One region of the Serratia sp. TSO36 genome, then DNA from elsewhere that is predicted to be linked to it. Evidence: predicted binding sites of a transcription regulator. Region 1 holds the regulator's gene; each other region holds the start of a gene.
The links. Region 1 encodes PurR, which represses purine synthesis genes. Its sites were predicted from a motif close to CANGCAAACGTTTGCNTG; they were not measured.
Positions count from the first base shown of each region.

Region 2: a site for PurR is predicted at 1,149-1,166, ahead of ACK3CV_RS09170 (amino acid aminotransferase). Genes of this name have one in related genera too.
Region 3: a site for PurR is predicted at 878-895, ahead of ACK3CV_RS24665 (nucleobase:cation symporter-2 family protein). Genes of this name have one in related genera too.

Region 1 is NZ_JBJZOU010000012.1:465,118-467,387, forward strand. It holds gene punR (DNA-binding transcriptional activator PunR) at 1-393, shown strand, start outside; gene purR (HTH-type transcriptional repressor PurR) at 390-1,415, opposite strand; gene cydH (cytochrome bd-I oxidase subunit CydH) at 1,740-1,829, shown strand; gene sodB (superoxide dismutase [Fe]) at 1,891-2,270, opposite strand, start outside.
Region 2 is NZ_JBJZOU010000011.1:97,927-100,196, forward strand. It holds gene ACK3CV_RS09170 (amino acid aminotransferase) at 1-1,083, opposite strand, end outside; gene ompC (porin OmpC) at 1,328-2,270, opposite strand, start outside.
Region 3 is NZ_JBJZOU010000029.1:94,425-96,694, forward strand. It holds gene gltS (sodium/glutamate symporter) at 1-708, opposite strand, end outside; gene ACK3CV_RS24665 (nucleobase:cation symporter-2 family protein) at 949-2,270, shown strand, end outside.

The DNA of each region.
Region 1 (2,270 bases):
CTGAATGACGATCAGCTGCGGCCGTACCCTTCGCTTTGCCTGGAGGACACCTCGCGCAATCTGCCCAAGCGCGTCACCTGGACGCTGGATAACCAGCGGCGGCTGGTGGTGCCGGATTGGACTTCGGCGCTCGACTGTTTGTGCGCCGGGCTGTGCGTCGGCATGATGCCGGCGCATCGGGCGCTGCCGCGGGTGCAGCGCGGTGAGCTGACGGCGTTGCAGCTGCAGCAGCCGTTTCCCGCCAGCCCTTGCTGCCTGACCTGGCAGCAGGATAAACCGTCACCGGCGATGAGCTGGCTGCTGGCGTATCTGGGCGATGGGGAGACGCTGAATCAGGAGTGGCTGAGCGAGGTGGAACCGGAAGCCGCGCAGGCTTCCGGCGCGGGGGATTAGCGGCGGTAGTCGATGAATGGGCCGTCGGCGACCGAGCGGCGTTCGATCAGCTTCGGATGCACTTCGATCACCTGCGACTCTTCGCGTTTGCTGATAATGCGATCCAGCAGCATGGTGAAGGCCATTTCGCCCAGACGCTCTTTCGGCTGGTGAATGGTGGTCAGCGCCGGGGTGAAGTAGCGGGCGTTGCGCACGTTGTCGTAGCCGATCACGGAAATATCCTGTGGCACCCGCAGCCCCAGCTCGTCGGCCGCGCAGATGGCGCCCATCGCCATGATATCGCCGCCGCAGAATACCGCGGTCGGCCGCTGTTTTTGCGACAGGATTTGGTGCATCGCCTTGTAGCCGGACTCCGGTTCGAAGTCACCCTGGACGATCCACTCTTCGCGAATGTCGATATGCGCTTCCTGCAGCGCCTTCATAAAGCCCTGATGACGGCCGCCGCCAGTGTTGCGCGACAGCTGGCCCGGAATGGCGCCGATATCGCGGTGGCCGCGCTCGATCAGGTAACGGCCGGCCAGATAGCCGCCTTCGAACGCGTTATCGATGATGGTGTCGGTGAAGTCGCCGCGCGCGGCGCCCCAGTCCATCACCACCATCGGGATGTTGCGGTAATCTTCCAGCATGCCCAGCAGCTGATCCGGGTACTCGGAGCACATGACCAACAGGCCGTCGACGCGCTTTTGCGCCAGCATCGCCAGGTAGGCGCGCTGCTTGTCCAGATTGTTGTGCGAGTTGCACAGGATCAGGGTGTAGCCTTTGCTGTAGCAGCTGTTTTCCACCGCCTCGATCACTTCGGCAAAGTAGGGCGCTTCGCTCGAGGTGGCCAGCAGGCCGATCGACTTGGTGTGATTGACTTTCAGGCTGCGCGCCACGGCGCTCGGCGAGTAGTGCAGCTCTTTGATGGCGGCCCACACGGCCGCTTTGGTCTCTTCGGCGACGAAACGAGTCTTATTGATGACGTGCGAAACGGTGGTGGTGGAAACGCCCGCGCGTTTGGCCACATCTTTAATCGTTGCCATGTAAGGAATGACTCCTGAACTCACATGTTTACAGCATGTAAGTGTGATGTTAATCGTTTGCCTACGTAGATCCTTCTCCAGAGAAGCGAAAACTGAGTTTTTAGTGTGTTGAAGTCTTCAGCGCTTAATCAGGAGGGGCATGGATGCCGGTACGCAGTTGTGAACTGCGAATTTTGTCGCATATTGAACAAAAGTGGAAGAGGTAATCGAGATTATAAACCGGGAAATGATAACAAGATTTTATCGGCGAACTGTGGGAAAATGATTTGACGTACTAATTGTACGCCTTTTATCCTTAGGAAAGCCCATTTTAAAGGAGTTGTCATGGATACCGAATTGAAGATGTCGCTGTTCACCACCGTCTGCGCGTTGGCGGTCATTATCGCTTTCAGCTTCGTTGCCGCGTTGAACTGATTTACCCCCGGTTATAAAAAAGGCGCAGCCTGGCTGCGCCTCATCACCTCAGAACCTGCGCTTACGCCAGGTTTTCCGCTGCGAAGGTCCAGTTGACCAACGCCCAGAAGTTTTCCAGGTATTTTGGACGCGCATTGCGGTAATCGATGTAATACGCGTGTTCCCACACGTCAACGGTCAGCAGCGGTTTGTCTTCACCGGTCAGCGGGGTGGCCGCGTTGGAGGTGTTGACGATCGCCAGCGCGCCGTCCGGTTTTTTCACCAGCCAGGTCCAACCGGCACCGAAGTTTTTCACTGCGGCATCGGTAAACTGCTCTTTGAACGCAGCGAAAGAGCCGAAGGATTTGACGATCGCCGCCGCCAGTTCGCCCTGCGGTTCACCGCCGCCCTGTGGGGACAGGCAGTGCCAGTAGAAGGTGTGGTTCCACACCTGCGCGGCGT
Region 2 (2,270 bases), on a different contig from region 1:
CAGACGCAGCACCTGTTCTTTGGTCAGGCCGCTGAACGAGAACATGCCGTTCTGTTGGATGATGAAGCTGAAGTCCTGCTGCGCGCCTTTCTCCTGCAGGGTGTTCACGAACAGCTGACGCATGCGGTGAATACGCTGGCGCATGTCGGTCAGCTCCTGCTCCCACATCGCGCGTAGCGCATCGTTGCCCAGAATGGTGGCGACAACCGCCGCGCCGTGTGACGGCGGGTTGGAGTAGTTGGCGCGAATGGCCGCTTTCACCTGGCTGAAGGCGCGATCGGCGGTTTCGGCATCGGCAGCCACAAGGGTGCAAGCGCCGACGCGCTCATTGTACAGGCCGAAGTTTTTCGAGTAGGAGCTGGCAACGATCAGCTCTTGATGTTTGGCGGCGAAAATACGCAGGCCCTGCGCATCTTCTTCCAGACCGTTGGCGAAGCCCTGGTAGGCGAAATCGAACAGCGGCAGCCAGCCATTGGCGACGGAAAGCTCAGCCAGCTGTGCCCACTGTTCCGCCGTTGGATCGATACCGGTCGGGTTATGGCAGCAGCCGTGGAACAGCACCACATCACCGGCCTGTGCCTGTTTCAGGCTGTTCAGCAGGCCGTCAAAGTCCAACGCGTGGTTGGCGGCGTCGTAGTAGGCGTACTCCAGCACTTCCAGGCCTACGGCGCTAAAGACGTTCTTGTGGTTTGGCCAGCTTGGGTTGCTGATCCAGATGCGCTTGGCGCTGGTCTGGTTGGCGATAAAGTCTGCCGCCACGCGCAGGCCGCCGGTGCCGCCGGGCGTCTGTGCGGTACGCGCGCGCCGCGCGGTAACGATCGGGCTCTCTTTGCCGAACAGCAGCTCTTGCGTGCAGCTGGCGAACGCCGGGATGCCTTCAATGCCGAGATAGTTTTTGGTGGTCTCGTTTTCCAGCAGATACTGTTCAGCTTTTTTTACGCTGGTCAGCACCGGCGTTTTGCCGGTTTCGTCTTTATAAACGCCAATCCCTAAATTGATTTTATTCGGGCGGGCGTCGGCGCGGAAAATGTCGGTCAGGCCCAGGATCGGGTCGGCGGGTGCGGCGGTGATTTTTTCAAACATGTCAGGTGCTTCCAAATCTCGGAGTTAAGCAGACAGAAGCATCAGGGTAGCGCCAGTTATCGGCTTTGCCAACCGTTTGCGATAAAAACACCGCGATCTTGTGAACGGGAAGGATTCGACAGAAAAAATGATGGGGAAGGGGAAATCTGCAGGATAAAACGTTACCGGAAGACAAAAATAAAAACAGGGCCGAAGCCCTGTTTTTTAACTTAGCCGACGATAAACCGCCGTTAAGCGAGACAACTTAGAACTGGTACACCAGACCAACGGCTACGATATCGTCGGTAGCAGTGCCGGTTGCTTTGGTGAACTCGTTCTCATCCAGCAGGTTGATTTTGTAATCAACGTAGGTGGACATGTTTTTGTTGAAGTAGTAAGTGGTACCAACAGAAACATATTTAACCAGATCGGCATCGCCGCCGCCGAAGCTTGCATTGTGTGCGGTACGGCCAGCCAGGTTTTTGCCTTTAGACTGCAGGTAAGACACTTCTGGACGCAGACCGAAGTCGAATTGGTACTGTGCGGTCACTTCAAAGTTCTGAGTTTTGTTCGCAATGCCGCTATCGAAATCGCCATACGGAGTCATGTTGCGGGTTTCTGCGTACATCGCTGCCAGGTAGACGTTGTTGGCGTCGTATTTCGCGCCTACGGTCCAAGCGTCAGCCTTGTCGCCGCCAGCGGTAGACTGACGGGTCTGGGCATCTGTGCGGTCAGAGGACGCGTATGCAGCACCGAAGCTTACGCCTTCGCCGATGTCATACGTTGAAGACAGGCCCCAACCGTCGCCGTTTTGTTTCTTCAGCGCGCGGCCATCGTTTTCGTTCTTGCCCTGGTACTGAACGGCGAAGTTCAGACCGTCAACCAGACCGAAGAAGTTGTTGTTACGATAGGTCGCAACGCCGTTGGTACGGCCGGTCATGAAGTTGTCGGAGTAGGTGTAGGTATCGCCACCGAACTCTGGCAGCATATCGGTCCAGCCTTCCACGTCGTACAGTACGCCGTAGTTACGGCCGTAGTCGAAGGAGCCGTAGTCAGCGAATTTCAGACCGGCGAAGCCCAGACGGGTTTTGGTGCCTTCGGTGCCCTGAGATTCGGCGTGGTTGGACTGAACGTTGTATTCCCACTGGCCGTAACCGGTCAGTTGGTCAGTAATCTGGGTTTCACCTTTGAAGCCGAAACGAACATAG
Region 3 (2,270 bases), on a different contig from region 1:
GCCGGCAATCAGCTGCCCCAGGCTCAGACAGATGGCGATCATGGCGATGGTTTCGATCATCACCAGCGAGGTGATCAGACGGCCGCTTTCCGGCTTCTCGAAGCCGCTCGGCTGCACGCTGTCATCCGGGGTGCCTTCCGGCGTGGAGGAGTGCTTGACCAGATAGCGCGCCACCGGGCCGCCGATCAGGCCGCCCAGCACCAGGCCGAAGGTGGCGCAGGCCATGGCGACTTCCGTGGCGTTCTCGAAGCCGTAGCGCTCGATGAATAGCTTGCTCCAGGCCGCCCCGGTGCCGTGGCCGCCCGACAGGGTGATCGACCCGGCGATCAGGCCCATCAGCGGATCCAACCCCAGCATTTTCGCCATGCCGATGCCGATGGCGTTCTGCACGATAAGCAGCCCCAGCACCACGAACAGGAACACCACCAGCACCTTGCCGCCGGCGCGCAAACGCGCCAGGTTGGCGTTCAGGCCGATGGTGGCGAAGAAGGCCAGCATCAGCGGATCCTTCAGCGACATGTCAAAACTGATTTCCCAGTTGACGAGCTTTTTCAGGGCTAACAGCAGGAGGGCCACCAGCAAACCGCCGGCGACGGGAGCGGGAATGGTATATTTTCGCAGCAGGGGAATGGTTCTGACGCACTTGCCCCCGAGGAGCAAAACCAACGTCGCCGCGACTAACGTGCCATAAGTATCAAGATGAAACATCCAGGTACTCCATGTAAGGGAAAAGATCCAAATAAAAATAATAAGTTATAGAAAACCACTTAGTTTTTAAACTTGATGAGTGCAGGATTAGAAGTAAAAAACGCTGAGATGACAAGAAAAAATGAATGAAAATGCGACATAAACAGGAAAGTCGGCAACATAATATTTACGCGCAACCGTTTGCTTTTGTGGGGCGGAGCATTAAAATGCCTGCTTTGCCGTATCTGGAAACGCCACACCATGAGCATGTCATCCTCCGAGCTTGATGCCGCGCGCCAAGCCGCCTCAGAACCCCGCGCCAGTGAACTGATTTATCGCCTGGAAGATCGCCCGCCGCTGCCGCAAACGCTGTTTGCCGCCGGCCAGCATCTGCTGGCGATGTTCGTCGCGGTGATCACCCCGGCCCTGCTGATCTGCCAGGCGCTGGGCCTGCCGGCACAGGATACCCAGCACATCATCAGCATGTCGCTGTTCGCCTCTGGTCTGGCTTCCATTCTGCAAATCAAAACCTGGGGGCCGGTGGGTTCCGGGCTGCTGTCGATTCAGGGCACCAGCTTCAACTTCGTTTCGCCACTGATCATGGGCGGCCTGGCGCTGAAAAACGGCGGCGCCGACGTGCCGACCATGATGGCCGCGCTGTTCGGCACCCTGATGGTCGCCTCCTGCACCGAAATTCTGCTGTCGCGCGTGCTGCATCTGGCGCGCCGCATCATCACCCCGCTGGTTTCCGGCATCGTGGTGATGATCATCGGCCTGTCGCTGATTCAGGTCGGCCTGACCTCGATCGGCGGCGGCTACGCCGCGATGAACGATCATAGCTTCGGCTCGCCGAAAAACCTGCTGCTGGCCGGCGCGGTGCTGGCGGTAATCATCCTGCTGAACCGCCAGCGCAACCCTTACCTGCGCGTGGCTTCGCTGGTGATCGCCATGGCAGTCGGCTATCTGTTGGCCTGGGCGATGGACATGCTGCCCGCCGACGCACCGGCGGCCCCCACGGCGGCAATCACCATCCCCACGCCGCTCTATTACGGCCTGGGCTTCGACTGGAACCTGCTGCTGCCGCTGATGCTGATTTTTATGGTCACCTCGCTGGAAACCATCGGTGACATCACCGCCACCTCCGACGTCTCCGAACAGCCAGTCAGCGGGCCGCTGTACATGAAGCGCCTGAAGGGCGGCGTGCTGGCCAACGGCCTGAACTCGATGCTGTCGGCGGTGTTCAACACCTTCCCCAACTCCTGCTTCGGCCAGAACAACGGCGTGATCCAACTGACCGGCGTCGCCAGCCGCTACGTCGGCTTCGTGGTGGCGCTGATGCTGATCGCGCTGGGGCTGTTCCCGGCGGTGGCCGGCTTCGTGCAGCACATCCCTGAGCCGGTACTGGGCGGCGCGACCATCGTGATGTTCGGCACCATCGCCGCCTCCGGCGTGCGTATCGTATCGCGCGAGCGTCTGAACCGTCGCGCCATCATGATCATGGCGCTGTCGCTGGCCGTCGGCATGGGCGTCTCCCAGCAGCCGCTGATCCTGCAGTTCGCGCCGGACTGGCTGAAAACCCTGCT